DNA from 4 places in the Paenibacillus sp. S28 genome. Region 3 is predicted to be linked to each of the others. Evidence: a T-box and tRNA genes for the amino acid it is inferred to sense, from the RefSeq annotation. Region 3 holds a T-box; the other regions hold tRNA genes.
What was found. A T-box is a leader RNA that pairs with one kind of tRNA and senses whether it is charged. The one in region 3 lies ahead of argS (arginine--tRNA ligase), so its partner is inferred to be a tRNA-Arg.
Positions count from the first base shown of each region.

Region 1: it encodes a tRNA-Arg, which carries the amino acid that the T-box ahead of argS (arginine--tRNA ligase) is inferred to sense. The anticodon was not compared.
Region 2: it encodes a tRNA-Arg, which carries the amino acid that the T-box ahead of argS (arginine--tRNA ligase) is inferred to sense. The anticodon was not compared.
Region 4: it encodes a tRNA-Arg, which carries the amino acid that the T-box ahead of argS (arginine--tRNA ligase) is inferred to sense. The anticodon was not compared.

Region 1 covers NZ_JACVTM010000013.1:129,095-136,712, forward strand. The annotation lists gene IAE55_RS25615 (phosphoglycerate kinase) at 1-89, opposite strand, end outside; gene gap (type I glyceraldehyde-3-phosphate dehydrogenase) at 286-1,296, opposite strand; gene IAE55_RS25625 (sugar-binding transcriptional regulator) at 1,376-2,413, opposite strand; tRNA gene IAE55_RS25630 (tRNA-Arg) at 2,654-2,728, shown strand; gene clpP (ATP-dependent Clp endopeptidase proteolytic subunit ClpP) at 2,937-3,533, shown strand; gene nrdI (class Ib ribonucleoside-diphosphate reductase assembly flavoprotein NrdI) at 3,962-4,321, shown strand; gene nrdE (class 1b ribonucleoside-diphosphate reductase subunit alpha) at 4,308-6,392, shown strand; gene nrdF (class 1b ribonucleoside-diphosphate reductase subunit beta) at 6,471-7,427, shown strand.
Region 2 covers NZ_JACVTM010000014.1:87,903-95,520, forward strand. The annotation lists gene IAE55_RS26230 (stalk domain-containing protein) at 1-177, opposite strand, end outside; gene IAE55_RS26235 (MraY family glycosyltransferase) at 369-1,361, shown strand; gene IAE55_RS26240 (hypothetical protein) at 1,529-1,993, opposite strand; tRNA gene IAE55_RS26245 (tRNA-Arg) at 2,067-2,140, opposite strand; gene IAE55_RS26250 (DUF4870 domain-containing protein) at 2,282-2,575, shown strand; gene IAE55_RS26255 (hypothetical protein) at 2,855-3,202, opposite strand; gene IAE55_RS26260 (hypothetical protein) at 3,240-3,554, opposite strand; gene asnB (asparagine synthase (glutamine-hydrolyzing)) at 3,822-5,666, shown strand; gene IAE55_RS26270 (LacI family DNA-binding transcriptional regulator) at 5,757-6,743, opposite strand; gene IAE55_RS26275 (GH36-type glycosyl hydrolase domain-containing protein) at 6,843-7,618, opposite strand, start outside.
Region 3 covers NZ_JACVTM010000006.1:166,538-174,155, reverse strand. The annotation lists gene IAE55_RS16555 (ABC transporter ATP-binding protein) at 1-817, opposite strand, end outside; gene argS (arginine--tRNA ligase) at 848-2,548, opposite strand; T-box leader at 2,609-2,858, opposite strand; gene IAE55_RS16545 (PqqD family protein) at 2,942-3,340, opposite strand; gene IAE55_RS16540 (OPT family oligopeptide transporter) at 3,345-5,258, opposite strand; gene IAE55_RS16535 (four-helix bundle copper-binding protein) at 5,426-5,764, opposite strand; gene IAE55_RS16530 (CobW family GTP-binding protein) at 5,842-6,951, opposite strand; gene IAE55_RS16525 (MogA/MoaB family molybdenum cofactor biosynthesis protein) at 7,163-7,618, shown strand, end outside.
Region 4 covers NZ_JACVTM010000014.1:50,393-58,010, reverse strand. The annotation lists gene IAE55_RS26105 (Gfo/Idh/MocA family protein) at 40-1,059, shown strand; tRNA gene IAE55_RS26100 (tRNA-Arg) at 1,632-1,705, opposite strand; gene IAE55_RS26095 (hypothetical protein) at 2,059-2,910, shown strand; gene tig (trigger factor) at 3,052-4,389, shown strand; gene clpP (ATP-dependent Clp endopeptidase proteolytic subunit ClpP) at 4,725-5,315, shown strand; gene clpX (ATP-dependent protease ATP-binding subunit ClpX) at 5,328-6,584, shown strand; gene ispG (flavodoxin-dependent (E)-4-hydroxy-3-methylbut-2-enyl-diphosphate synthase) at 6,701-7,618, shown strand, end outside.

The DNA.
Region 1 (7,618 bases), on a different contig from region 3:
TTGCCGTCTTCCAATGGCACGTTAAAATCAACGCGCACGAATACGCGTTTGCCGTTTACTTCTACATCACGTACAGACTTCTTGTTCATCGTATTGTTTCCCTCCGCACCCATATTTTTAACGGGACAGTCTCCTCAGCCCCGTGGTTCAGCATGTTAGGACATTGATCTTGCAATCATAGAATGGCTCAGCTCCGCTGAAAATTTATGCATTCTATATTTTAAAGAGCGGAAACATAGGATGCCTGTTTCCGCTCGGGATGTTTTCGCTATGGGATGGCCGATATTACTTAGCGATCTTAGCGAAGTATGCCAATGTGCGAACCAATTGGGAAGTGTAAGACATTTCGTTGTCGTACCAAGCAACGGTTTTAACCAGCTGTTGGTCGCCAACAGTCAACACTTTCGTTTGAGTAGCGTCGAAGAGCGAACCGAACGTGATGCCTTTGATGTCGGAAGATACGATTTCGTCTTCAGTGTAGCCGTAAGTTTCTGGATCGGAAGCTTCTTTCATTGCTGCGTTTACTTCGTCAGCCGTTACTTTGGTGTTCAGAACTGTAACGAGCTCAGTCAGGGAACCAGTTGGTACAGGTACGCGTTGAGCGGCACCGTCCAGTTTGCCTTGCAGTTCTGGAAGAACCAGACCAATCGCTTTTGCAGCGCCAGTGGAGTTAGGAATGATGTTTTCTGCAGCTGCACGCGCACGACGGAAGTCACCTTTTGGATGCGGAGCGTCCAGGGTGTTTTGGTCGCCAGTGTAAGCGTGGATCGTTGTCATCAAGCCTTGAACGATACCGAACTTGTCGTTCAGCGTTTTGGCCATAGGAGCCAGGCAGTTCGTTGTGCAAGATGCGCCGGAGATTACAGTCTCAGTTCCGTCCAGTGTCTCATGGTTAACGTTGTATACGATCGTCTTCATGTCGCCTGTAGCCGGAGCGGAGATCACAACTTTCTTAGCGCCGCCTTTCAGGTGTTTCTCAGCAGCTTCTTTCGTTGTGAAGAAGCCTGTGCACTCGAGAACGATGTCTACGCCAAGATCGCCCCAAGGAAGTTCTTCAGGGTTACGGTTCGCCAGAACCTTAACTTCTTTGCCGTTCACTTTGAAGAAGCCGTCGTGAACTTCGATATCTCCGTTGAAAGTGCCTTGCGTTGTATCATATTTGAGCAGATGGGCCAACATCTTAGCGTCAGTAAGGTCGTTGATGGCTACAACTTCGATGCCTTCCACATTTTGAATACGGCGGAAAGCGAGTCGTCCGATACGTCCAAAACCGTTAATGCCTACTTTTACACTCATTGAATAGTCCTCCCAAAAGTTCGTATTTTATTTATTCAAAACAGGTAGATACCTGTCATGACATCAAAAGGAATGTTGTTTACTCGCTGCCAATTTCCCGGCAGATCTCGATAGCGGCCGCTTCGTCAACCACCAGAATGTCCTCGTGGCCGAATTTGAGCACCGCATGGATCGCTTTGGCCTTGCTTCGGCCGCCCGCAATGCCGATGACGGTCTCGGTCCGCATAATGTCCTCCAGCCGCAGCCCCAAAGTCATCATTTTATGAACGACAACGCCTTGTTCATTGAAATAGTAGCCAAAGGATTCGGCTACGGCTCCTTCCGACCGGATCTCCTCCACGGCGGCGGGATCCAGCCTTCTTCGGCGGGTCATCTCCATCGCGTCCCCGATGCCGTGCATGATGATGCGGCAGTGCCTGATCGCCTGCACGATCTCCTGGATGTTGCGGTCCTGCACCAGCGACTGATACGCTTCATCACTCAGGAGGTCCGGCACATGCAGCAGCCGGTACTGCGCGCCGACGCGCTTGGCCATGGTGGATGCGATCGTGTTCGCCTGAAACTCCACGCTTTCGCCAAGTCCGCCCCTAGCTGGCACGAACCAGCTGTTCTTCATCGGTACGGCCGCCTGCGGCGTCAACTGCTCCGCCACTTCGGCGAGCGTTGAGCCTCCAGTCACCGCTACGGTGTCCCCTTGGTTCATGACGCCAAGCAGCGCTTTGGCACCCGCGCGTCCCAAGTCACGCTTCGTGAGCGGCGACGATTCGCAATCCCCGGGCACGACCACGACTTTGCGCAAGCCGTACGTCTGGCGGATCTTCTCGCCAAGATCATTGAGGCCGAACAGCACTTTCACCATCGGCTCCATCTGTTCGAGCAGCTTGCTTCCCGCCTCGCTGACCCTCATCCCAGAGCTCTCGATCTCAACCAGGCCCTGGGACTTGAGAAGATCCGTCTCGGCCCGCAGCACCCGCTCGGTCATATGCAGGGATGCAGCGAGCGTTCTCCGGCCGATCAGCTCCGACAGCTTGATCTGATGAAGAATGGTATATCTGGTCTTGAGAACGTCCACGAGATCAGGCAGAAGCTGCTTTTGTATCTCTAATATATCCCGCATTTCTTTCCACTCCTGCAACTTCGCTTCCCTCTCTCCCCTGGCCCTAAAATGTCCCGGGTCAACGTTTTAAGTCCCACCACTATTCTACTCAATAATGGCGCTGGTTGCAAGTAGTCCACTGACTATAATTCACATCAGCCTTTCCTCCTATACAGCATTTTCCTGATTCGAAAAAATTAATAACTTAACCCTTGCATTTTGAGGCAAGCTATCATATAATAACTCTTGCTATTGAATTTTGCGCCCGTGGTCCAATGGATATGACGTAGGCCTCCGAAGCCTGAGATCGAGGTTCAATTCCTCGCGGGCGCGCCATTTTTCTTTAATAGAAGAGAACGCAGAACGGCAACCGTTCTACGTTATGTTTTTAACCAAACGTACCACAGCCAATCAGATGGCTATTTTTTTTACCTCGAGTTTGACTTTCTTTGACTTTTTGTTTGAAATTGTTTATCATGTGGTTAATACGGTAACAGTATGTATAGAATGACCTATTTTGAGCCAATTAAGGGAGGTTTTCCACGTGAGTTATATTCCTATGGTCGTCGAACAAAGCAACCGCGGTGAACGGGCTTACGACATCTATTCCCGTTTGCTGAAAGACCGCATCATTTTCCTGGGCACCGAAGTCAATGACGTGGTCGCCAATTCTATCATCGCCCAGCTGCTGTTCCTCGCAGCCGAAGATCCGGAGAAAGACATCCATTTGTACATTAACAGCCCCGGCGGATCCATTACGGCCGGTATGGCGATTTTCGATACAATGCAGTTCATCAAACCGGACGTATCTACAATCTGCGTAGGCTTGGCGGCTTCCATGGGCGCGTTCCTGCTGAACGCCGGCGCCAAGGGCAAACGCTTCGGCCTGCCAAACAGTGAGATCATGATCCACCAGCCACTCGGGGGTGCGCAAGGCCAGGCTACGGATATCGAAATCCGCGCCCGCCGCATTCTGAAAATGCGCGACACCTTGAACCGCATCTTGTCCGAACGTACCGGACAGCCGCTGGAGCGCATCGAGAAAGACACCGACCGTGACTACTTCATGAGCGCAGCTGAAGCGCAGGAATACGGACTGATCGATAAAGTTCTGGAAAGCACTCCAATCCAAGGCGTGTAAATATTCGCGGCTTTGGAACCGAAGAAAAACAGGGAATCTCCCCGAATCGATCCGCTTACGGATCGCCGGGAGGTTCCCTGTTTTTTTGTTTTTCAAGGCGTCAAGCAGGCTGCAAGTGCGCCCATGAACATGATTCTCACAGGCTTGACCACATCAATATATTGATGTATTATTCTTAATACCCGCTTTAAACCATCTACATATTGATTGTCAGCGGCATAGTATATATAACATAATTTCCCACAACACACCATTCATTCCGGTGTTATTTTGAGAAAATCAATTTAATTTTTCAGCGAAGCTGAACCATTCTGTGATCACAAGAATAACGACCACGATATGTGGTGTGGTTATCTTCAATGACGTCAATAGACGTTTTTTTTGCGCCCGTGACCACGGCAGAGAACATTATTCAGGAGTGAAGGATCATGCTGATCGTCTATGATTCCAAGACCGGCAATGTCAGACGCTTTATCAACAAGCTGAACATGAGAGCCATTCCGATCGAAGAGCAGGAGCAGGTGAATGAGCCTTACGTGCTCGTAACGTATACAACGGGTTTTGGGCAGGTGCCCGAGAAAGTGTCGAACTTCCTGTCGAAGAACAACCGCATGCTTCGCGGCGTGTCGGCCAGCGGCAACCGGAACTGGGGGCCTCGTTTCGCCAAGAGCGCGGATACGATATCGGAGATGTACCATGTGCCGGTCATCACCAAGTTCGAGCTTTCGGGAACGATGCGGGATACGGAGATTTTCAAAGAGAGGGTGCGGAGCATTGAAGCATATTGAACTCAACAACGAAATTATGCAGCGCGGATCGGACGGTTACTTTCAATTGGAAAAAGACCGGGAGGCGGTTGCCGCCTTTATGGAGGAAGTGGAGCGCGATACGATGAAGTTCGGCTCCCTGCGCGAGAAGCTGGATTACCTGATCAGCAACGACTACTATGAGAACGTGTTTGAGCATTACACCTACGACGAAGTCGAGTCTGTGTTCAACCTGACGGCGAGCAGCGACTTTCAATTCCAGTCCTACATGGCGATCTCGAAGTTCTACAAGGACTATGCGATGAGAACCAACGACAAGAAGCAGTATCTGGAGCAGTACCCGGACCGCGTCGCCATCGTGGCGCTGTACTTGGGCGAAGGGAATATCGGTAAAGCGCTCCGCATCGCCGAAGCGATGATTGAGCAGCGGCTGCAGCCAGCGACCCCGACCTTCCTCAATGCCGGCAAAAGCCGCCGCGGCGAGCTGGTCTCCTGCTTCCTGCTGGAAATGGACGATTCGCTCAATTCGATCAACTACGTGCTCGGCACCTGCATGCAGCTGTCCAAAATCGGCGGCGGCGTCGCCGTCAATTTGTCCAAGCTGCGTGGGCGTGGCGAACCGATCAAAGGCGTGGCCGGAGCGGCCAAAGGCATCATGCCGGTGCTGAAGCTGATGGAGGACGCCTTCTCCTATGCCGACCAAATGGGCCAGCGCAAAGGCTCGGGTGCCGGATACTATAACATTTTCGGCTGGGATGTCATCGAGTTCCTTGATTCGAAGAAAATCAACGCCGACGAGAAGCTGCGCATCAAGACGCTGTCGATCGGGCTGATTGTCCCGAACAAATTTTACGAGCTCGCCGCCCAGAACAAGCCGCTTGTGGTCTTTGGCCCCTACTCGGTATACAAAGCCTACGGCAAGCATCTGGACGACATCGATATGGACGAAATGTACGACGAGCTGCTCGCCAATGACCAGGTGACGAAGAAAACCGTCATGAGCGCCCGCGACATGCTGACGAAAATCGCCTCAATCCAGCTCGAGTCCGGTTATCCGTACATCGTGAACAAATCGAACGCCAACAAGGTGCATGCGCTGAAGGATGTCGGCCAGATCAAAATGTCCAACCTGTGCACGGAAATTTTCCAGCTGCAGGAGACTTCGGAAATTAACGACTACGGTGTCGACGATGTGATTCGCCGGGACATCAGCTGCAACCTGGCCTCGCTGAACATCGTGAACGTAATGGAGCAGGGAAAAATCAAGGAATCGGTCCGTGTCGGCATCGAGGCCCTTACGGTCGTCAGCGATCACTCCCGCGTGGAGAACGCGCCGGGCGTGAGCCTCGCCAACAAGGAGCTGCACTCCGTCGGCCTTGGAGCCATGAACCTGAACGGTTACCTGGCCAAAAACAAAATCGCATACGAGAGCGCTGAGGCGCGCGAGTTTGCGAGCACCTTTTTCATGATGATGAACTACTACTCGCTGGAGCAAAGCATGGAAATTGCGCGTGATCGCGGCGAAACGTTCCGGGACTTCGACAAGTCCGAGTACGCGAAGGGTACCTATTTTGACCGCTACCTCGAAAAAGACTTCCGGCCGCAATCGGAACGCGTGAAGCAGTTGTTTGAAGGCATCGAGATCCCGTCCCCTGAGGACTGGGCGCAGCTCAAGGCGCTTGTGCAGAAGCACGGACTGTACCATGCCTACCGTCTGGCGATCGCGCCGACGCAGAGCATCTCGTACATCCAGAACGCGACGTCCAGCGTCATGCCAATCGTCGAGCATATCGAAACGCGTACCTACGCGAACTCGACGACATATTACCCGATGCCGTTCCTCAGCGCGGAGACGCAGTGGTATTATAAATCGGCCTACAATATCGACCAGTTCCGCCTGATCGACATGATCGCGGAAATCCAGCAGCATGTGGACCAAGGCATTTCCACCGTGCTGCACGTCAACAGCACCGTATCGACCCGGGAATTGTCCCGTTTCTATATTTACGCCGCCCAGAAGGGGCTAAAATCGCTGTACTACACCCGGACGAAAAAATTGTCCATCGAAGAGTGCACCAGCTGCGCCGTCTAAATTCGAATATTACGCAAGGCGACAGCGGGGGCTTGAACAGCCCCTGTCGCCTTCTTCTATAAAAGGAGCAATGGTCTAATGAAAGCAGTAAACTGGAACCGGCCCGACGATGATTTTACGCTCATGTTCTGGCAGCAGAACATCATGCAGTTTTGGACCGACGACGAAATCCCCTTGTCCGACGATAAAATGGATTGGATCAAAATGACCGACGAGGAGCGCACCGCCTACAAGCATGTTCTTGGCGGACTGACGCTGCTGGATACGCTGCAGGGCGGCGTCGGCATGCCGAAAATTTTGGAGCATGTGGAAGGCCTGCAGCGCAAAGCCGTGCTCGGCTTCATGTCGATGATGGAGCAAATTCACGCCAAATCGTACAGCAGCATTTTCACCACGCTCGCCTCGACGGAAGAGATCGACGCCATTTTCCGCTGGGTGGAGGACAACGAGCAGCTGCAGTTCAAAGCGAAGAGCATCGAATTCTGGTACGCAAACATTCAAACCAAGCGCGATCTCTACAAGGCGATGGCCGCTTCCGTCTTCCTGGAAAGCTATCTGTTCTACAGCGGCTTCTTCTATCCGCTTTACCTGGCCGGCCAAGGCAAAATGACCAGCAGCGGCGAAATCATCGACTTGATCATCCGCGACGAGAGCATTCACGGTCTGTACGTCGGCACGCTGGCCCAGGAGCTGTTCCAGGAATTCTCTTTCGAAGAGCAGGAGGAGCTGCGCCGGGAGCTGTACGAGCTGCTTGAGACGCTGTATCAGAACGAGGTGAAATATACGGATGACCTGTACAGCCCGATCGGACTGCAGGAGGAAGTGAAAACCTATGTCCGCTATAACGCCAACAAAGCGCTGATGAATCTCGGCTTCGAGCCGCATTTCCCGGAAGAGCCGATCAACCCGATCGTCTTCAACGGGATCAGCACCCACACCAAGCAGCATGATTTCTTCTCGAAAAAAGGCAACGGCTACGTCCGCGCGATCAACATCGAGCCGCTGTCCGACGACGACTTCGTGTTTGACGTATAAGTTCAGGCAAGTAACAGAAGGAGTTCCGCTCCATAACAAAATCCCCTTTAAGCAGACAAGTGCAGGAAAGCGCACTTCCGTTTGCTCAGAGGGGATTTTTTCTTGGATTGTCGTACTGCCGTACGTGGTCTCCGCTTCTATTCCTTCCAGGAATACTCGATAACCTTCGCGGCTTAATTCCTTGTTGACAT
Region 2 (7,618 bases), on a different contig from region 3:
GCCGTTCACGCTGAGTTCCACCTTGGCCGCTTTCAGTTTTGGCGACGTCATCTTTGCAGCCTGACCCGCAGATGATGATTTTGCAGTGGAAGCGGCTTCTGCCGTTCCTCCGGCCAGTACGGAAGTTACAACTGCAGAGGCCATCAGTACCTGAAACATTTTATTTTTCTTCAACATCGGCTCACCCTTCTTCTATTAGCATAAGTGCTATAGACCTATTTTCTACTAGAATTGTAAAAAGCGGTTGATTGGAATGTTATGGAAATATTAAATATTTTATCGTTGTATTTTGCAAAAATAGCGATTATTCTAGTTAAAAATACAAATGCTACATTTAACTGTATCCGAAAACCAACCAGAGACTTTAAATGAAACGACAGCAAATTGCAAAGCTAAGTATTGGAGGCCTGACCATTGTGTATGTAATTGGATTTATTGTGTCGCTTGTTATCGTTTTGGCTTTGATCCCTCCTTTAAGGAAGCTCGCGATCCGGGTTGATTTCGTCGACCGGCCCACCACTCGCAAAATACATAAGGAACCCGTACCGCATCTGGCAAGCATCGCCATCTTTCTCGGCTTCATGGTTCCCTACATCGTTCTCACCGGACACTGGGACAAGGAAATGGCCGGCATTGTGGCCGGCTCGCTGCTCATCCTCGGCATCGGCATGATCGATGACTGGTACAAGACGAAAGGCAAGGATTTTGCCGCTCTGCCCAAAACGCTCGTGCAGGTAGGCGCTGCAGTGATCGTCTACTATTCAGGGATCTCATTCGAAGGGATCACCGTTCCGTTCGCCGGCCATATGGTCGTGTTTCCGGAGTGGCTGCAGTTTATTCTGACGATTCTGTGGATCTTCGGCGTCACGACGGTCATTAATTTTATGGACGGTCTGGACGGGCTGTCCGGAGGCGTGGCCGCCATTTCGGCCTTTACGCTGTTTATCGTTGCTATTGCCAAAGGCCAGTCCCATTCCGCGATCATGGCAGTGCTGCTGGTCGGGGTGACGCTCGGTTACCTGAGATACAACAAGCCGCCCGCCAAAATTTACATGGGGGATGCAGGCGCGACGTTTATCGGGTTCATGCTCGGCATCATCGCCCTGGACGGAGCCTTTAAACAGGTGACCGTCATTTCCATTCTCGTTCCCGTGCTGGCGCTTGGTGTGCCGATCTTCGATAACATTTACGTTGTAATCAAACGGTATCGGGACGGCAAGCCGGTATACAAGGCCGACCGAAGCCAGCTCCATTATCGGCTGCTGTCCTGGGGGCTGAGCCCGAAACAGGCGGTCGTGTTCATCTATTTGCTCAGTGCCTGCCTGTCATTGTCCTCGATTATCCTGATGTTGATCAGTTAGCGTGGACCTTCCGGCTAGGCGTGGTTAACAAGGAAGTAAGCAGGAATCGTTCGATGGGAGCGATTGAAACGAAATGACAAAGGGGCTGCCCACCGTCGTGCATGACACGACAGCATGGGACAGCCCCTTTTATTATAGCTAACCGACATACGCCTATTTAGATCGAATTAGGCTTGAGAAGCGGATTGAAGGGCACGAATGGACAAATCCAGCTCCACCATGCCGCCCGGAAGGTCGCGCGATCCGGCAATCACCCAATTTACGGCCAGTGCTTTTTGCAATGCAGCAAGCTGTTCCAAGGTGAGCCGCAGCCCGTGAATCACGCCCTCGCCAACCTCAAAGTCCTTTTCCTCATCCAGGCCAAAACGCTGCACCAGCCAGTTTTTCAGCCCGTTCCGCGTGTTAAACGTCATGCGGTAGCCTTCCGTTGCCGCCTGGGCCAGCGGCTCCCCGTGTTCCTCCGAGTAGCCGAACAGGTTGGTATAACGCTCGCCCTCGAGCCCAGCCTGGATAAACGGCTCAGTGTCCTTGTTATGGACAGCCTCAGCGATGGCGGCCGCAGACAGTCCGGCCCGCTTCGCCTGCTCGATCAGCAGCGCGGTCCACTGCGATACTTTAATATCCTGATTCATCCGGTCTCTCTCCCTTCTCGCTCTACTTGCTTATATCTAAAGAAAAAGCCCTCGAGTGAGGGCTTTCCTTGTACGTCCCAGGAGGGATTCGAACCCCCGACCGACGGCTTAGAAGGCCGTTGCTCTATCCAGCTGAGCTACTGGGACTTGCTATGTAATAAAAAAAGCGAATGCGTTATTTATTATACCGCATTTAGCCAATTTTTCAAGAGGAAAATGAGAAAGCCGATTGGCGGGAAATACTATGGGTAATAACTTAACAAAATACGTTGTAAAGGAGCATTTCCCATGCGACAGTTGTTATCTTCACTTTCCTACTTCAGCATATTTTTCGCCCCGTTTATCCTGCCGGTGATCGTATGGATCGCTGTCCGGGACGAATACGTCGCCAGGCATGCCAAGCGTGCGCTGCTCTCGCATCTGCTGCCGTTCATTGCGGCCGTACCGCTGCTGTTTTTTACTTTGGCAGCCCACCATGCCGGCTCGATCCTGGGATATATCCTGCTGTTCTGCGTTATTTACTTCGGCACGTTCGTCTACAACATCGTTAAAGGCATTCAGGTGCTTCGCGAATATGCGTAAAGCGTGAACAGCTAAGAATAGCTGAACAAACCTCCGGGGAACGCCCGGAGGTTTGTTCATGGTTCAAGGAGGTTACTGGTTGCCAAAACGTCTTGGGTTATGGGGCACAGCCAAATTTCTCGAATTTCTGCTCGTCACTCCACCCGCAAAAGCGTTTTGTCGGGCGTACTTGCTTCTCTTGCCTTTTTTGTTCGTGAAGTCCGCCATTTAGCTCACCTCCCCTAAACCATAGTATGGGGCGGGAGTCTGCCGGCTATGTTTCTTAAATTATGGCTGCGTTTACTTTGCGAACCTGCTCCGCAGGTCCTCCTCTACGTTCCCAAAAGAGATCAGGTCGCGCAGGAACAGATCCCGCTCCTCCTCGGCCGTCAGAAAAAAGCTGCCTTCGAACGCCTGCATCGTCACATCGGTATACGCCTGATGCATGCTGTTGTCGTACCAGTCGAGATCTGTGTCGGCATCGTTGCGGATCAGCCGGATCAAGTCGTAGCAGCCCGGCGACGGCTCGGCCACATAAGCCAAAAGCGCAGGGTCGTCGACCGCTCCCGGCAGCACACCGATTTCGGCGCAGCGGGCCCCGTCCAGCTCCGTCATCCGCCGCACCTTGGCATCCTTAATATAATACATGCTTTCCTCCTCTCCCTGGTCAGCCGGAATTCAGAAATCAAGTATACCCCAGCATTTTGTTCTCCGTCAGATGCTGGCGCGTTTCTGCCGTGCCGTATTCGTATATTTTCCGGTACAGCTTGTTCAGGCTCTCCGTGTACTGCGAATTGACATCATCCTCCGGCGTATCCGGCCATGGAAACGTATAGGCCAGGAAGGAGTCTTCGGCATGCTCCTGCATATCCTCCATCATCTGCTGCACTTCCCTGGCCTGTCCCACCGTGCAGTACATTACCAGCTCATAAGGAGCGGCGCCCTGTTCGGCAAGAACGCTTCTGCCGTGTACCGATACATAAAAATGCTGCTTATCCATGTCACATTACTCTCCTTTGTAAAGATCATAGAAATTTATAAGTTTTCAGCGAAGCTGAACCATTCCATGATCGCAAGAAAAACATCCGCTAAATGCGGCCTGCCTGCTGTAGAAGTACGTCGACAGACACGTTTTTCTTACACTGCCTTTCCTATAGTTTTCGTTAAAGGACAGACATTTTATGCCCCGATTCGGCATATAACTGTATCACTTTGGCAAACAGAAAGGACAGCGAGTGGACAAACGACAAAGAGAGGATGACCCATCATGTGCGGAATAACCGGTTTTATACAATGGAGCGGCGACTTAACCCAGGATTCGCAGATCCTTGTCAAAATGACAGAAACGATGTCGGATCGCGGACCGGACGCTTCGGGAACATGGATCTCCAATCCATGCGCCTTCGGCCACCGCCGTCTGAGCGTCATTGACCCCGAAAACGGCGCACAGCCCATGATCGTTCATGATGATGATGATGTGTATGCGATTTGTTATAACGGGGAGCTATATAACGCGGCCGAGCTGCGGAGCGAATTGGTCAAAAGAGGACATCACTTCCGGACCCATTGCGATACGGAAGTTCTTTTGGTTTCATACATCGAATGGGGGCCGGCCTGCGTGGACCGGTTCAACGGCATTTTTGCCTTTGCCATCTGGGACAGCGTCCGGGAGCAGGTGTTTATGGCTCGGGACCGCCTGGGCGTCAAGCCCCTGTTTTACGCCTACATCGACGGCACTTTAATATTCGGCTCCGAACCCAAAGCGCTGCTGCAGCATCCCAAGATGGAGCCCGTGGTCGGCCCGGAAGGACTGGCCGAAGTGTTCATTATCGGCCCGGCGCGGACGCCGGGACAGGGCGTCTATAAAGACATGAAGGAGCTGCGGGCAGGGCACGCGATGATCTTCAGCCGCGACGGGCTGCGCAGTTACGCCTACTGGCGTCTGGACAGCCACATCCACGAAGACAGCGTGGAGGAAACGGCGGCCAAGCTGCGCGAACTGCTGCAGGATACGCTGGAGCGGCAGCTCGTTTCGGACGTTCCGGTCTGCACGCTGCTGTCCGGAGGGCTGGATTCCAGCGCCCTGACGGCCCTTGCCGTTCAGTATTATAACCGGACCAACCAAGGGCAGGTCCACACCTACTCCGTCGATTACGTCGGCAATGATAAGCATTTCAAATCGCATGCCTTCCAGCCGGGAGCCGACGCTCCGTTTATCCAGCGGATGGTGGAGGAACTCGGGACACAGCACCATTACATCGAATTTGATACCCCCGAGCTCGTGGAATCGCTGAACGCCTCCACCCTGACCCGGGACCTGCCCGGCATGGCGGACGTGGACGGCTCGCTCTACTTATTTTGCCGTGAGATCAAAAAAGGGGCGACGGTAGCCGTCTCCGGCGAAGCGGCCGACGAAATTTTCGGCGGCTATCCCTGGTTTCACCGCGAGGAAATGCTGAATTCCGGCACGTTCCCTTGGTCGGTCGCACCCGACATGAGGGCCAGCCTGCTGTCTCCCGAAATCCGCGAATGGATCCGTCCGCTGGATTACCTGGGCGATCGTTACGCCGATGCGGTACGGGAAGTTCCCAAGCTGCGCGGCGAGACCGGCCAGCAGGCCAAAATGCGGGTCATGTCCTACCTGAACATCACCCGTTTCATGCCGACGCTGCTGGACCGCAAGGACCGCATGAGCATGGGCGTCGGTCTCGAAGTACGCGTGCCTTATTGTGATCACCGGCTGGTCCAGTACGTATGGAATATCCCTTGGGAAATCAAAATGACCGGCGGTCGGGAAAAAGGCATTCTACGCAAGGCACTGGAAGGCGTGCTGCCGGACGACGTGCTCTACCGCAAGAAGAGCCCGTATCCGAAAACCCACAATCCGGACTTCCTTGCCGCCGTCAAGCAGCAGATGCTCGACATTCTGGACGATCCGTCTGCCCCGATCCTGCCGCTGATCGACAAGAACAAAATTCTCGAGATCGCCGCTTCCCCTGAGGCGTCCTCGAATCTGCCATGGTTCGGCCAGCTGATGTCGGGGCCGCAGCTGTTTGCTTACCTGGCCCAGGTCAACAACTGGTTGAAAACCTACAACGTGGCCATTCGTTAATGTAAAATGAACATGCAAAAAGGGTATCCGACAGGCTCTAGTCAGCCGGATACCCTTCTGTTTGTTCACCGCGGTGCATGCGTGCTTCATCTAGCCCACGTTAACCTGCCGAGCGCTTTTTCCGACAGATTCCCCTTTGATCAGCGTGACGTAGATGCGCTCATGCTCCACTTCCTCACCGGATAAAATTTTGATCAGCTGCTCCGACGCCAGCGCCCCCCATTTCCGTTTGGAGTAGTTGATGGTCGCCAGACGCGGCTGCATGTAGCTCGTCAGCTCAATATTATCGAAGCCGATCAAATGCACATGCTCCCCGACCCGATAATCGGTCTCCGCCAGCCGGTTGCAAAAACCGATGGCCATTTCGTCATTGAGGCAGAACACGGCCGCCGGGCCGGTATACTCACCTATGACCTGTTCGGCGGCGCGTTCCCCTCCGCTTTTCTTGAAGTCGCCGGGGATCTCGATCCACTCCACATCTTCCGTGCGGTCCGCTACCATTTTGACCGCCTTCATGCGCTGAATGGAGTCAAACGAGTCATCAGGCCCCGTCACGATGTAAATCTTCTTGTGGCCCTGCTCGACCAAAAATTCGGTGGCCAGCGTAGCCCCTGCCTTATTATCCAGCAGCACCTGATTGATGTTGGGATGCTCGAGCTCCCGGTCCAGCACGACGATTTTGTGGTTCCGCTCAGCATATTTGAGCAGCTCCGCGTTCGTAAACGCATGGTCCAGAATAATGGCCCCATCGATCATCCGCTCCGGAAGCATCCGGTGGGCCTGCTTGCCGCTGCATACGATCAGGTCGTAGCCCTGGGCGTTGCAGACCTCCTTCATCCCGTCGAGCAGGTCGCCATACACGTCCCCCTTAAAATCCGTCAGAAATACCCCGATGATCCGGGACTCCCGCTTCTTCAGCGATCTCGCGGCCGCGTTCGGCACATAGTTCAGTTCCTTGGCGATCGCCAAAATTTTCGAGCGGGTTTCATCCGTCACCTTGCTGCTGCCGTTCAGGGCATATGATACCGTCGATATGGAAACCCCGGCTTTTTTAGCGATATCCTTAATACTAACCAATGTTCCTCGCTCCCCCGTATCAAACCATTGCTAGGTCCAAAATTATCCATATTCCAGTTCTCATGGAAAAGGGCGATCCGTGAAGATCGCCTTAAACTGCTACATAAAAATCTCAACCACATTGTGGCCGTCCGGCTTCATTCCCTGCTCAAACACGTCCTTCGAAATCCGCAGTCCGCCCTCGCGGTACGGATTGCTCACCGCCGAAGCTTCCAGCTCCCGGCCGTTCAGCTTCACGCGGCGCTCGCCGGTGCCGTTCAAATGGTAAATGAAGGCCACGTCTTGACCGTCGTAACGGAAGTCGAAGCGCATGCCGTCCAGCACCTTCGGCAGCACCGGATCCACGATGAGGTCCTGCTGCTCCTGGCGGATGCCCAGCGCGTTCGAGATCAGCTGATTCATGTAGATCCCCGGGCCGCTGGAGTAAATACGCCATCCGCCCTTCACCTGCACGCTGCCGCTGCGCAGCTCATCAAAATGCGCCTGCGCGTCATAACGCGTGTTGAACTTGCCGTCGGAGCTGCTGAAATAGGCGTTGCTTTGACGCAGCTCGGCATTCGGCACGACATTGCGGATGCCGACCGGGTTGATCACGTTCAGGCCGTTCCATACATCATCGGCATGCCCGAGCTTCGCCATCGCTTCAATGAAGCGGATATGGGCGTGAACATACTGCAGGCCCACTTCGCGCCCGAAGTTCGACGCCTGCTCCGCCCGTTTGAAGTGCGTGCTGACGCCGCCGGCATACTGGGCCGGACGGTTCATGAGACGGACGCCATCCGGGAAGAAGAGCTTCTCTTTGATCAGCTCATAATGCGCCTTCGCGCGATCCGGATCCAGCAGCTCTGCAATCATGCTCCGGGTCATCGGCAGCA
Region 3 (7,618 bases):
AGTCCGTTCTTACATGAATCTCGGATTCCGCCCCCTCTTTTACCCAAGCCACTTCCCTATCGCCGATCCCCTCTAAAGACTGGCGGACGCGCAGCGGATCTCCATGAAAAACAATAGTCGCATACCGGACCGTTTCTATGCGGAACCCGCGTTCCTCCTTAACGATCTTTCCGTTCTCAAGCAGTACGATGCGATCCGCTGTCTGGTTGATCAGCTCCGGCTCATGGACGGACATCACCATCGCAGTCCCCATCCCCTTCATGTCCATCAGCAGGCGGACCACCTCCTTCTGCGAGGGGACGTCTATGCCGGATAAGGGCTCATCCAGCAGGAGAAGCCTTGGTTTCCCCATCACCGCCTGAACCAGATTGATCTTCTGCAGCATGCCTTTCGAAAAATGGCTCATTCGAACATCCCTGTACGAATCCATACCCAGTCTCTTGAGCCATTCGGATATTTCCGTCTGGACGGTCCGCTTGTCCATCCCTCGCGTAATGCCCATGCTCATTAAAAACTCGCCCGGCGTAAACGGCAGCGCCGGAAACTTCTCGGCGACAAGTCCAATCGTGGGGCTTCGGACATCCTCCACCCGCCGTCTTCCCTCGGTAGGACGGGATAATCCGGCCAACAAGCGCAGCAGCGTGCTTTTGCCCGAGCCGTTCTTCCCGACCAGCGCCGTGCACTCCCCTTTGGCGATCTCGAGCGTCATATGCTCAATCACTACCCGGCGGTCGTAGCGTTTGCTGACATCCTCCAGCCGGAGGATGATCTCCGCCGGCGTGTTCCGCCGGCCGCTTCCTTGCTCCTGTACAGCCAACCAACTCTCCTCCCGTTTCAACAAATGGCGTCACATCCGCTGCGGCGTTTTTAATCCGAGCAGATGCATCGTTCTCGCTAACGAATCGCCCGTCAGCTCTGTCAGCTTCAGTCTCGCTTCCCTCAGGCTGCTGTCCTCGGTGACAATCCGTTCCTTGTTGTAAAAATGGTTGAACGCTTGAGCTACATCCAGCGCATACCGCGCCATCACCGACGGCTCGTTGTTCTGGATTCCGCGCTTCAGCTGATCCGGGAAGCGGGTCAGCAGCTTCAGCAGCTCCCATCCGGAATCTCCAAGCTGGCCGTTAACCGCTTGGGCAGGCCCGGCCGTTCCACTCTCCGGTTCCCCTGCCGCGCGTCCTTTGGACAGCACGCTTTGGGTACGCGCATACGTGTACTGAAGATACGGCCCTGTCTCCCCATCGAAGTTCAGCGCTTCCTCCAGGGAAAAATCCACTTCGTTCTGGCGGTTGTTTTTCAAGTCCCCGAAAATTATCGCCCCAATGCCGACCGCCTCCGCGACCTCCTCCTTATGTTCGAGGCTGCTGTTTTTCTCTTCGATGATTTGCAATGCCCGGGCAACCGCCTCATCCAGCACTTCCTCAAGATAGACGATCTTGCCGCGGCGGGTGGACATTTTCTTTCCTTCAAAGCGCATCAGGCCAAACGGTACATGCTCGCATTGATCCACCCAGTCTGCTCCCATACGGCGCAGCACGGCAAATACCTGCTGAAAGTGCAGCCTCTGCTCGCCGCCCACGACATACAGCAGCTTGTCGCCTTTCAAGACATCGTGCCGGTAAAGGGCGGTTGCCAGGTCACGCGTCGGGTAGATGGTCGTTCCGTCCGTTTTGATGATCAGGCAAGGCGGCATCCCCTCCTCATCCAGGCGCACGACCAGCGCGCCATCGCTCTCTTCGAGCAGATGCTGGTCGCGCAGCTGATCCACGACGGCACCCATCTTGTCGTTGTAAAAGCTTTCCCCGAGCGTATAGTCGAAGCTGACGCCCAGGCGATCGTACATCCGCTGAAACTCCTCCAAGCTGACGTCCACGAAATATTTCCAGAGCCGGTAAGCTTCCTCATCCCCGGATTCCAGCTTCCGGAACCAGTCCCTGGCCTCCGGCTCCAGCGTCTCATCATGGGGTGCTTCCTCATGAAACTGAACGTAGAGCTTCAGCGATTCCTTGATCGGATTGGCCGCAATGGCTTCATCGTTCCCCCAGCGTTTGTATGCGGCGATTTGCTTGCCGAACTGCGTGCCCCAGTCTCCCAGATGGTTGATGCTGGCCACGTCGTACCCCGCCAATTTGTACATGTTGTACAGGGCGGCGCCGATCATCGTGGAGCGCAGATGCCCGATGCCCATCGGCTTCGCGATGTTCGGCGAGGACATGTCGATGAGCACTTTTTCTCCTTTTCCCAGGTTCGGTCTATGATCCGTCGCCGTCAACTCGTCCATGATTTGCTGTTCATAACGCTTCCGGTCCAGCCTGAAGTTGACATAAGGGCCGGCGGCCTCCGCCTGTATTCCGTTTCGCCCGTCAAAGTGGGCAGCCAGCTCTTTGGCGATGTCCGCAGGCGATTTTTTAAACGTTTTGGCCAGCGTAAAGCATGGGAAAGCGACATCCCCCATCTGCGGCTGCGGCGGGATTTCCAGCAGATCCTCGATTTGCTGCTTCGTCCACGGCACGTGCGGCTCGAGCGCCGACGCGATCCATTCCTGTAACATAACAATCATCCTTTCCATATCGTAACGACTATCAAAAATCAAAAAAGCCCCCGTCTCTAATATAGAGACGAGAGCTGAATTCCCGCGGTACCACTCTAAGTAAACGGCCCATGCGCCAGCACGGCATCCGTTTCCCTTGAAGCCTGTAACGGCGGCTAACCGGACCTCTCTACTCCGCACCCATCTAGCGGTTTTAGTTCAAAAGGCCGTCTCCCGGGTGCGCTTCATGAATCGCGGCATACCGGCTTCCACCATCCCCGGCTCGCTTGATGCCCTGACGCTTCACTACTCTCCCGTTCCATGACGTTCAATTTTCCAATAGTATACACGGGGGACAGCAAAGAATGCAACACCCCAATTTCCTGCCGCAGGATTGCCTGTTCATGTTACCTCTTATGCATCCTGTGCCCGTTGGCAGGAATCACCGGGACGGCATACGGCCAAATCGTTCATTTCCAGCAGCTCGATAAACTTGGCCAGCCTTGGCAGCAGCGGCTCCGCCTGCTCACCGAACCGGGCATGGAGCTTGCCTGCGATATCCGCCACCGAGTGGGAACCGTCGCAGCAGGCGGCCACTTCACTGCCCAGCGCATCCAGCCGGATTCGGACGACCGCCGGCTGTTTCATCCATTTGACCGACTGGCGGGCCAGCCATCCCTCCCGCGGCACAGACAACGTCACAATCCCTTCGGTCTTTTCCCACTTCACCTTCGAATGCAGCACCGGAACCAAGTCCAGCAAGTTGATCGGTATTCCCGCGGCGTCCTTCCGCTTTTTCCGGTAGCCCAGCATGTTGCTACACCTCCCGCTTCGTCACGACGGACTCTTTCTTTTGCCGGAGAGAGATCCAGGCCAGCATTACGACGACTAGCAGGAAAACAACCAGCGGAAGCACATTGCTGGAGACCAGAACGTCTCCCGGAATCGGAACGCCGAGCCAGATCAGGATCGCAATGATCACCCCGATCAGCGATTCGCCGGCGATCAGGCCCGAAGCCAGCAGCGTCCCCGTTTCCACCCTGGCTTTGAGCAATCCGGCGTCCTTCCGTGATCGCCATTCCACAAACCAGCGAACGATACCGCCGACCATGATCGGGGTGCTGACATGAATCGGCAGGTAGATGCCGACCGCTACGGTCAGCGAGTTGAGACCCAAGAACTCGAACACAACCGCCGAAGCCGCACCGATATAAATCAGCTCCCACGGCAAATTGTTCGACATGATCCCCTCCACGATCAGCCGCATCAATACGGCCTTCGGCGCTGGGAGCTGCTCGGATCCGAGTCCGTAGCTTTCGTTCAGTACGGACAGAATGAAGCCGATCACCAGACCGGATACGAGTACCCCGATCATCATGGCTACCTGCTGCTTCCAAGGCGTCCCGCCCACCAGGTAACCTGTTTTCAAATCCTGAGAAATGTCCCCGGCCACAGCCAACGCGACGCAGACGATCGCTCCAACCGTCAGTGCGGCGATCATTCCCCCCATACCTGATAACCCGGTCATCTTAAAAATAAACGTTACGATGAGCAGCGTCGCAATCGTCATGCCGGACACCGGTGAGGAGGAGCTGCCTACCAGGCCAACAATCCGGGAAGCGACCGTTACGAACAAAAAGCCGAAAATGGCGATGGCGATCGCGCCAATGATCCCCACGTCGGTCAGCGGGGCAAACGCGATGATAATAACGAGAAGCGCAATCATGATCGTCACCCAAAAGCCTGGAATATCAAAGTGGGTGCGGTCCAGCGCAACCTTCTGCTCGTTTCGTTTGCTCAAGCCGGACAAAGTCGCCGCCAGCGAACTGAACAGCATGGGCAGGGTTTTGACCAGCGTGATCAATCCACCTGCCGCCACTGCGCCCGCGCCAATGTAGCGGATGTAGCCCTCCCAGATGCCCCAGGCGTCCAGCTGCGGGATCGGTGCTTCGGCCGGTGACAGCACAGCCTGTGCGCCTCCGCCGAAAAATCCTATCATCGGAATCATCACGAGCCAGGCCATGATCCCGCCGGCAAGCATCTGCCCCGAAATCGCCGGACCGATAATGTAGCCTACGCCAAGCAGCGCAGGGTATGTATCCATGCCGATGACCGCGTTTTTAAACCGGTAAATGCCGGTTTCGATCTCGGTCTTGAACCACTTGAAGCCATCACCCAGCGCTTTCACCAGCCCGCCGGCGATAAATCCGTACAGCACCATTTTTGCGCTCTTGCCGCCGGTTTCTCCCGATATGAGAACTTCGGCGCAGGCGGTGCCTTCCGGGTAAGGCAGCGTCTGATGCTCATTGACGATCAGCAGCCGGCGCAGCGGGATCATCATCGCGACGCCCAAAAATCCCCCGACGAGCACGATGAAGCTGACGGTTCCGATGCCCGGGACTTGATTCCACATATACAGGGCGGGCAAGGTAAAGATCGCCCCGGCTGCCACCGCCTCGCCCGCTGTCGTCATCGTTTGCACGATATTGTTTTCCAGGATCGATTTTCGTTTAAACAATCCTCGCAGGACACCAAGCGATATGACGGCGGCTGGAATGGATGCGCTGACCGTCAGCCCGATTTTAAGTCCCAGGTAGGCATTGGCAGCTGCGAAAACAACCGCCAGGATGATGCCCAGAATGACGGCCAGCACCGTAAGTTCCGGCAGTGTTCTGGATGCAGGTATGTAGGGGATGAAACTTGAAGATTCCTTGGTCTTTTGCTTGTCCATGTTGTTCTCCCTTCTGCCGATTCAGGTTGTAGTAACCATCCATATGTTACCCGGATCATTGGAAAAACAATCGCATAGACGGATGTGTAACCCTGAAACGAAAAAAGCCTGACCGCCGGGTCATCCCTCGGCAATCAGGCAATCGTTCAATGCTGTATAATGATCGGTCAGGCCGCGACGAGCATTTGCCGGCAGGCTTCGGCGCAGCGGCGGCAGGCCTCGGCGCATGCTTGGCAGTGATCGTGCTCGTGCTTGCTGCATTCATCGGCGCACGCTTCACAGGCCGTGATGCACAGCTCGCAGATCTGCGTCACAAACGGGCTGTGGCGAAGCATCGACTGCGCCGCCAAATCGCAAATATCCGCGCATTCCCGGTCCAGACGGATGCATTCACGCAGCATGGCGAGCTCATACTCCTTCAGACTGGACACATAACACACATTACAGGCATTCATGCACTGCAAACAGGCTTCGATACAATCCTTGTACTGTTGTTCCTGATTCATCATGATCGATCTACCTCCCGTGATTTATTGCTCTGCACATCTATTAACCGTTTGGGAGGCGTTATAACCAGGAAAATTCAGTCTGTCTTCCGCGCCCCGCCTTGTTCCAGGCTGAGCAAAGCTTGTTCGAGCTCACTCCGCGAAAAGTGCTCGCCGATGAAAACCGCAACATCCGGAACATTTCCCTGCGGGGTGATTTTCATAAAATCGGACTCCCGGAAGGCATATTGGAATAGGAAGCGGCTGGCCGTATCACTGAAGGTCAGAACACCTTTGGCCCGGTACACGTCCCGCGGAAGATTGGCGATCAACCGTTCAAAGGCCAGGCTCTCGACGGGACCTTTAAAATAATGGGTGTAAACCATAACATGATCATGCGATTCATGGGCATGTGATTCATGGTTGTGCGATTTATGGGCATGATGCGGGTGGTGCAAAGTTTGCGATTCCCCGCCATGATCCGAAGCCGATTCACCGTGCGATTCGGCGTTCTGCTCCCGGCCATTTTGCGGTGCAAGCTCTCCCGAAGCCTGCTTGCTCTCATTGTCTGCCGCGCGAGTCCAATCTGCCTTGACTCCTCCCAGAGCATCAAGCAGCGCCGGGATGTCCACCCGGCACCGGACCGCCTTCCACACCCCAGCGTATCCGTTCCACCGTTCAACAATGCTTTGCAGCAGGCCTTCCTCCTCTTCTTTGACCCTGTCCATTTTGTTCAGAATCAATGCCGATGCACAGCGGATCTGTTCCTGCATGAGCCGGTAGGTTTTGCCCTTCTGAACGTTGTAAAGCTCCAGCAAATGAGCGGAGTCCACGACCGTTATGATGCCCCTCAGGTCGATCGGCAAATAGAGAGCTGCCTCGGACACCCCCTCCAAAATTTCCATCGGATTGGCGATGCCCGTCGCTTCGACCACGATGACATCCGGTGCCTCGCGCTGGATCAGACCGGCGATTTCCCCGCTCAAGTCCCCGCGGATCGAGCAGCAGATGCAGCCGCTCAGCATTTCCGTCATCGGGACCTGCTCCTGCACCTGCAGCCCGTCGAGGTTCACGTCACCGACCTCGTTCATGATGACGGCAGGCAGCAATCCCTCGCCTTGCCAATGGTCTATCAGCTGCTGCAGTAATGTCGTTTTTCCGCTACCTAGAAATCCGGACAGTATGTAAATTGGCGTCGTTTGGCTCATATGATATCTCCTCCGTTATCCTTCCTTGCATGACTAGCACAGTGTACTACAGCACCCATCACTGCCGCAAGGCACCCTTTTCCCCTCCCTTACCGCCCCCTGTAGCTTACCACTGCTAAGTCATTGCCGTTGTCGCCTTCAACTTGCAAGGCATTCTGGAAAAGACTATCCTAGTGAAATAGCCAGAAAAGATCGTAGGAGTTGATAACGTATGAACATGAAGTCTGTGGACGAGCATCGAAGCCAGGCACCCGCGACGGTGTCCTGCATGGTCGTGACCGTCTCGGATACCCGTACCAAAGAAACCGATACCGGCGGACAGCTGATGATCTCCCTGCTTGAGAAAGCGGGCTACCGGATTGCCGATTATACCATCGTGGCGGACGATTACGAGGGAATCCGCGAGCTGGTGCACGCAGCGTCAGCGCGTCCGGATGTCGAGGCTTTGCTGCTCACCGGGGGAACCGGCATTTCGCCGAGAGACACGACGTACGAGGCGGTCTCTTCCCTGCTGGACAAGGAAATGCCCGGCTTTGGAGAAATATTCCGGTACCTGAGCTACACGGAGGATATCGGGGCGGCAGCGATTCTGAGCCGGGCCATCGCCGGTACGGTCGGTAAGACCGCCGTCTTTTCTATGCCGGGGTCCAGAGGGGCCGTCAAGCTG
Region 4 (7,618 bases), on a different contig from region 3:
TGATTGAGATTAGAGCTGAAGAAAGGGAGATTTGTATCCATGAGTAAAATTAGAGTAGCGGTTTTCGGCTGCGGCGCCATCGCCCAGCGCAGACATATTCCTGAATACGCAGCGAACCCGAATGTGGAGCTGGTTGCTTTCGCGGATCCGCTCAAGGAGCGCGCTGAAGAGGTGGCGGCACAATACGGTGCCAAAGCATACACCGACTACAAGGAACTGCTGAAGAACGAGAAGCTTGACGCAGTCAGCGTATGTACGCCGAACTACCTTCACGCTTCGATGAGCATCGATGCAGCGAATGCCGGGCTGCACGTCCTGGTGGAAAAGCCGATGGCGACCACGAAGGAAGAAGGGGAGCAGATGATCGAAGCGGCCCGCAAAAACGGCGTCTTCCTGATGGTGGGCCACAATCAGCGCCTCATGCCTCCGCACATGAAGGCAAAAGAAATTCTGGATTCCGGCAAGCTCGGCAGAGTGCTGACGTTCCGCACGTCTTTCGGCCACGGTGGTCCGGAAAGCTGGAGCGTCGATGGACGCGACAGCTGGTTCTTCCGCAAGGATGAAGCGATCATGGGCGCTATGGGTGACCTCGGCGTGCATAAATCCGACTTCATCCGCTATTTGCTGAACGATGAAGTCGTGGAAGTCGCCGGCTTTATCGGTACCGTACATAAAGAAGGTACGGACGTGGACGACAATGCGACCTGCATCGTGCGCATGAAGAGCGGAGCTGTGGGCACGCTGATGGCGAGCTGGACGCATTACCGTTCCGGCGACAACGGTACGGTGCTCTGGTGCGAAAACGGCTGCATGAAGATCGGAACCGTTGAAGGCGACGAGGTTATCGTCGAGCTGACGAACGGCACTGTGGAAACGTACAAGGTCGGCGCCATGGCGACGAACGAAAAGCAAGTACCGAGCGGCGTCATCGACGCGTTCGTGGAATCGATCCTGACCAACACGCCGCCGCAAATTTCCGGCGAAGAAGGTCTGCGTTCCCTGAATGTCATCCTGGGTGCGTTTGAATCGCAGGACACAGGCAAAATCGTGAAGCTGTAACAAGCATGGGATAGAGAGGACCTTGGGGTAACCTTGGGGTCCTCTTTTTTTGTGTTCAACTGAGCGAATGGGTGGGAAGGTTATAGAAGAGGAGATTATCGGTGCGCATGCTTCGACGAACCCCTTGAGGGGTTCGCAATTCCCTCCTGGGACGTAAGAAAGCTCTCTAATAAGGAGAGCTTTCTTACGTCCCAGGAGGGATACCGCCCCAACGGCGACTGCGAAGCGGATGCTAACGAAGCTTATGCTCCGACGAACCCCTAATGGGGTTCTCAATTCCCTCCTGGAACTAAAAAAAGCTCTCCAATAAGGAGAGCTTTCATACGTCCCGGCTCGGGATACCGCCCTGACGGGCGGACTGCGAAGCGGGTGCTAACGAAGCTTATGCCCCGACGAACCCCTAATGGGGTTCTCATCCCTATGGACGCAAAAACACGTCCCAGCTCGGGATACCGCCCCAACGGGCGGACTACGAAGCGGATGCTAACGAAGCGTATGCTCCGACGAACCCCCTAATGGGGTTCTCATCCCTATGGACGCAAAAACACCACTCTAAGAGTGGTGTCATTTTACGTCCCAGGAGGGATTCGAACCCCCGACCGACGGCTTAGAAGGCCGTTGCTCTATCCAGCTGAGCTACTGGGACATGAAAAATTCAAGCAAGAAAGATCATAACATATATTTTTGATAATATCAATATGTTTTTCTTTCCTTTCTCATAGTCCCCCTCATCTGTTCTCAGGGCAAGAGAAAAAAAGTTGTTTCAATCCCCATTTATATTATTAATGGTTTCTATACGTTTTTCATAGAACGAATGGATTCCCCGTCCATTCACATGTTTTTTTTCAAGTTGAAAGAGGTATGCTATAATCAACAATTATTTGCACACAAGCACGGGGAAAGGAGGGAATACATATTAAAGAACATATTTCCCCAGCGAAGGACAACGTCATTCTTTTTCCAAAGACGCTCGACTTCTATCAGATTCAGCTCACCGTCATGCTGGAAAATGAACGGTACGGGGAAGCGATGGAGCTTTTGCGTTTCCTGCTGCAGTGCCAAGGGCAGGATGAGAGGCATTATGAAGAATGGCAGGCGCTTCTGGAATGGCTGGAAGCCGCTTTTCCACAATATATGAATCACGGCGGCGGGCAGGGTACAGGCTTGGACTCTCATGAGCATGAGGAGGAGCCTGACGAGGAAGAAATGAAACGGCAGAACGTGCGGGCCAAGCTGGCCGAAGACCAGCATTACGCCGACAAGCTGCTGCACACCGCCATGGAAGAGCCTTTATCGGAGCAGACCATGCTCGCTCTCGAGCAGCTGTCCTATCTGGAAGGCTCGGATATCGACGACAAGCTGGTGGGGTGGCTGATGCAGACTCGCCTTCATCCGCTACTGCAGTTCAGGGTGCTTCAAACGCTGCGCAAGCGCGGTATGCAGGGCACGGTGCAGTTTAAGCGCGGACAGGAGGAGGTAAGCGTCGATATGGAGACGGTGCCTTTAACGCCGGAGGAGTTTCCGCCGCAGGTGGCAATGGTAACGGAGCGTGTGGCTGCGCAGACCGAAGTGCAGGAGCCGACGCTGTATTATTTTGCCCAGGAGCTGTGGTCGCAGTTTATTATGGCGATCTACGGGACGGAGGATTACCTGTCGATCCTTGACGAGGACGACACTACGATCGACATCTGGGCAGCTGCCCTGCATCAGATCGTCACCGAGAGCCTCACAGGCAGCCGCAACGAGGAGGAGTCCCGGGCGATGTACGGGATCACGGACACGATGCGCTTCCGTTTTGAGCAGGCTTATCGAAGCTTCAGGCAGTTCGTGTCGGCCGGCATGCAGGAATAGGCGATCGGAAACGTTTACCTGAAGAGTTGCCAAGGGCTTGCCCTTGAAAAACACCGCAATGTTGTTTATACTATAATGGTTATTCTGTGCGTGCTGATAACTTAAGTACATGTGAATTATTTTTGGAGGGGAAAGCATAAAATGAAAGCAACCTGGGAAAAAATAGAGAAGAACCTTGGCGTTCTTGAAGTTGAAGTGGAAGCAGACCGTGTAGCTGCAGCCCTCGACAAAGCTTTTAATAAAGTAGCAAAAAAGGCTAACGTGCCTGGTTTCCGTAAAGGTAAAGTACCTCGGCCGATCTTCGAAGCCCGTTATGGCGTCGAAGCTCTGTATCAAGACGCAATCGACATTTTGCTTCCTGAAGTATACACAGAAGCTGTCGACCAAACTGACATCTTCCCTGTAGACCGTCCTGAAGTGGAGATTGACCAATTCGCAAAAGGCGAAGTGTTCAAATTCAAAGCGAAAGTAACGGTTAAACCTGAAGTGACTTTGGGAGATTACAAAGGCGTGGAAGTTCCGGTACAAAAAGTTGAGGTTTCGGACGAAGAGCTTGACGCTGAACTGAAGCGTCTGCAAGAACGTCATGCCGAACTGTCGGTTATCGACGAAGGCGCTGCCGAGAACGGAGACGTCGCCGTGATCGACTTCGACGGATCTGTTGACGGCGTTTCTTTCGAAGGCGGACAAGCTGAGCGTTATTCTCTGGAACTGGGAAGCGGCACGTTCATTCCTGGATTTGAAGAGCAGGTTGTCGGCATGGCGACTGGCGACTTCAAAGACGTGGAAGTGACTTTCCCTGAGACATATCATGCGGAAGAACTGGCCGGCAAGAAAGCCGTGTTCAAAGTGAAAGTGCATGAAATCAAGCGCAAACAGCTTCCTGAGCTGGACGACGAATTCGCCAAAGACGTAAGTGAATTCGAAACGCTCGCCGAGTACAAGGAAGACCTGAAGAAACAACTTCTGGAGCGCAAGGAACAAGAAGCGAAAGGCAATAAGGAAGCAGCTGTTGTAGACAAAGTTGCCGCCAACGCCGAAGTGGAAATTCCGGAAGCGATGATTGACGGCGAAATTCAAAACATGATGCGTGATTTTGACAACCGTCTGCGCAATCAGGGCATGAACCTTGAAATGTTCCTCAGCTTCTCTGGCCAAACGACGGGCGATCTGCAAGAGCAAATGAAGGACGATGCCGAGAAACGCGTTCGCAACAACCTTGTTCTGGAGCAAATCGCCAAAGAAGAGAACATTGAAGTAACTGAGGAAGACATCAACAAAGAGCTGGAAGTGATGGCTGAATCTTACAAGCGTACTGCTGACGAGATCCGCAACATCCTTACAGCAAACGGTTCGCTGGGAAGCCTGCGCGAAGAAATTTCCCTTCGCAAAACGGTGGATCTCCTGATTGAGAACAGCAAAGAAGTGGAAGCAGCCGAAGAAACTGCTGAAACTGCTGAAACTGCTGAAGAAAAATAAGAAGGAAACGGACGCGGCCTTCTGCATCTGATTCTAAGTGCGGAGGCTGACATAAGGGACCTATAGAGAGATAAGGCACGTATATTCATTTGCGTGCCTTATTTTTAACTAAAAGTATCCATTTATATCTAAATCTTGCATGAAAATGGATGCTTTGTTTCCATACATATTCGATTCAAGAGTCCGTTTCGGGTTATAATTGTTAGAAAACTCATACACTGTATTAAATGGTGTGGAGTGAAAAAATGACATCGTGCTTTGAACATGTTAGAATAGTGCTGTAAACTTGATTGAAGCACGCATCACATCTTTTACATGGAAAAGAGGTTGGACACATGAGTCTGATACCTATGGTTGTAGAACAAACCAATAGAGGCGAGAGATCGTACGATATTTACTCCAGATTGCTCAAGGACCGCATTATCTTCCTGAGCAGTGCGATTGATGATGATGTTGCCAATCTCGTCATAGCTCAATTATTGTTCCTGGCTGCGGAGGATCCGGAGAAAGATATTCATTTGTATATCAATTCACCGGGTGGTTCTGTCACAGCGGGGATGGGTATATATGATACGATGCAGTTTATCAAGCCTGATGTATCCACGATTTGCGTTGGTATGGCGGCGAGCATGGGATCCCTGCTGTTGACGGCCGGAGCACCCGGCAAGCGTTTTGCGCTGACGAACAGCGAGGTCATGATTCACCAGCCGCTCGGCGGTGTTCAGGGCCAGGCGTCCGACATCCAAATCCATGCGAGCTGGATTATTAAAACCAGGGAAAAGCTCAATCAAATTTACGTGGAGCGCACGGGTCAGCCCCTTGAAAAAATTGAGCGCGATACGGATCGTGACTTTTTCATGAGCGCGGAGGAAGCGAAAGCATACGGCATAATTGACCAGGTTCTCACTTCACCGATTAAATCTTAAAGGGGTGTTTACATGTTTAAATTTAACGATGAAAAAGGGCAGCTGAAGTGCTCTTTTTGCGGGAAATCCCAGGAGCAAGTGCGCAAGCTTGTTGCTGGCCCCGGTGTCTATATATGTGACGAATGTATCGAGCTCTGCACGGAGATCGTGGAGGAAGAGCTCGGACATGAGGAAGAGCTGGATCTGAAGGATATTCCGAAACCGAAGGAAATCTGCGATATTTTGGACCAGTATATCATCGGTCAAGAACAAGCGAAGAAATCGCTGTCCGTTGCCGTGTACAACCACTACAAACGGATCAATACCGGCAGCAAAATTGAAGACGTCGAGCTTCAAAAGAGTAACATCCTGCTATTGGGGCCAACCGGTTCGGGTAAGACACTGCTTGCCCAGACAATGGCCAAAATTTTGAACGTTCCGTTCGCCATCGCCGACGCGACTTCCCTTACGGAAGCCGGGTACGTGGGTGAGGACGTAGAGAACATCCTGCTGAAGCTGATTCAAGCAGCCGATTACGACGTGGAAAAAGCCGAACGCGGCATCATCTATATCGACGAAATCGACAAGGTGGCGCGTAAATCCGAGAACCCTTCGATTACCCGTGACGTATCGGGTGAAGGGGTACAGCAGGCGCTGCTGAAAATCCTGGAAGGAACGGTCGCTTCGGTTCCGCCACAAGGCGGGCGCAAGCATCCGCACCAGGAGTTTATCCAAATCGATACGACGAACATCCTGTTTATTTGCGGCGGTGCCTTTGACGGCCTGGAGCAAATGATCAAGCGCCGGATCGGTAAGAAAGTTATCGGCTTTAACGCGGGTACCGACAACCAGAAAGATCTGAAACCGGGTGAATACCTCGGTCTGGTTCTTCCGGAAGACCTGCTGAAATTCGGCCTGATCCCTGAATTCGTGGGACGTCTGCCGATCATTTCGACGCTGGAGCCGCTCGATGAGAAGACGCTGGTGCGTATTCTGTCCGAGCCGAAGAACGCGCTGACGAAGCAGTATCAGAAACTGCTCGAAATGGATAACGTAACGCTGAAATTCGAGCCGGAAGCCCTTGAAGCGATTGCCCGCGAAGCGATCAAACGCAATACGGGTGCCCGCGGACTTCGGGCCATCATTGAAGGCATCATGCTGGACGTAATGTATGAGGTTCCTTCCCGCGAGGATATCAAGGACTGCATCATTACGGAGCAGGTTGTCAAAGAGAAGATGATTCCGGAATTAATCAGCAAAAAAGATAAAAAACAAGAGGAAAGTGCGTAATCTGTTTGTAAAACAGATGCCATTTTCCCAAATTTAGGTGCCGATTCTCCACTTCCGCCCTGCCGCTTGCTTCGCGGGGACGGGGTGGAGTCTTGGCGTTATGGGAGAGAACAATCATGTTTTTGAGACAAGACACACGGCCGGTCAAGGTCGGTAATTTGACGATTGGCGGTAACAACGAAGTCATTATCCAAAGCATGTGTACGACGAAGACCGCAAACGTGGAAGCCACGGTGGCGGAAATCCTTCGGCTCGAAGAAGCCGGCTGCCAGATTGTCCGGGTAACGGTCAACAATGTGGAAGCGGCGGAAGCCATTAAAGAGATCAAGAAACGCATTCATATTCCGCTCGTTGCGGATATTCATTTTAACTACCAGCTGGCGCTGAAAGCCATCGAGAACGGCATCGATAAAGTCCGGATCAACCCCGGCAATATCGGCAGCCGCGAGAAGGTGGAAGCGGTCGTCCGCGCTTGTAAAGAGCGCGGGATTCCGATCCGGATCGGCGTAAACGCCGGTTCGCTTGAAGCTCATCTGCTGGAGAAATACGGGTATCCGACGCCTGAAGCTATGGTGGAAAGTGCCCTATATCACATAGGCATTTTGGAAGAGCTCGACTTCCACGATATTATCGTGTCTTTGAAAGCCTCCGACGTGCCGATGGCCATCGAAGCTTACCGTAAAGCGGCCGAAGTGATTCCTTATCCGCTGCACCTTGGTATTACCGAATCGGGAACGCTGTTCTCCGGTACGATCAAGAGCTCGGCGGGCATCGGCGCCCTGCTCTCGATGGGCATCGGCAGCACCGTGCGTATTTCCTTGAGCGCAGATCCGGTGGAAGAAGTCAAAGTGGCGCGTGAGCTGCTCAAGACCTTCGGTCTGATCTCGAACGCCGCAACGCTCGTGTCCTGTCCGACCTGCGGGCGGCTGGACATCGACTTGTTCTCCATCGCCAACGAAGTGGAAGCCTACATCTCCCAGCTGAAAGTGCCGATTAAAGTGTCCGTGCTTGGCTGCGCGGTCAACGGTCCGGGC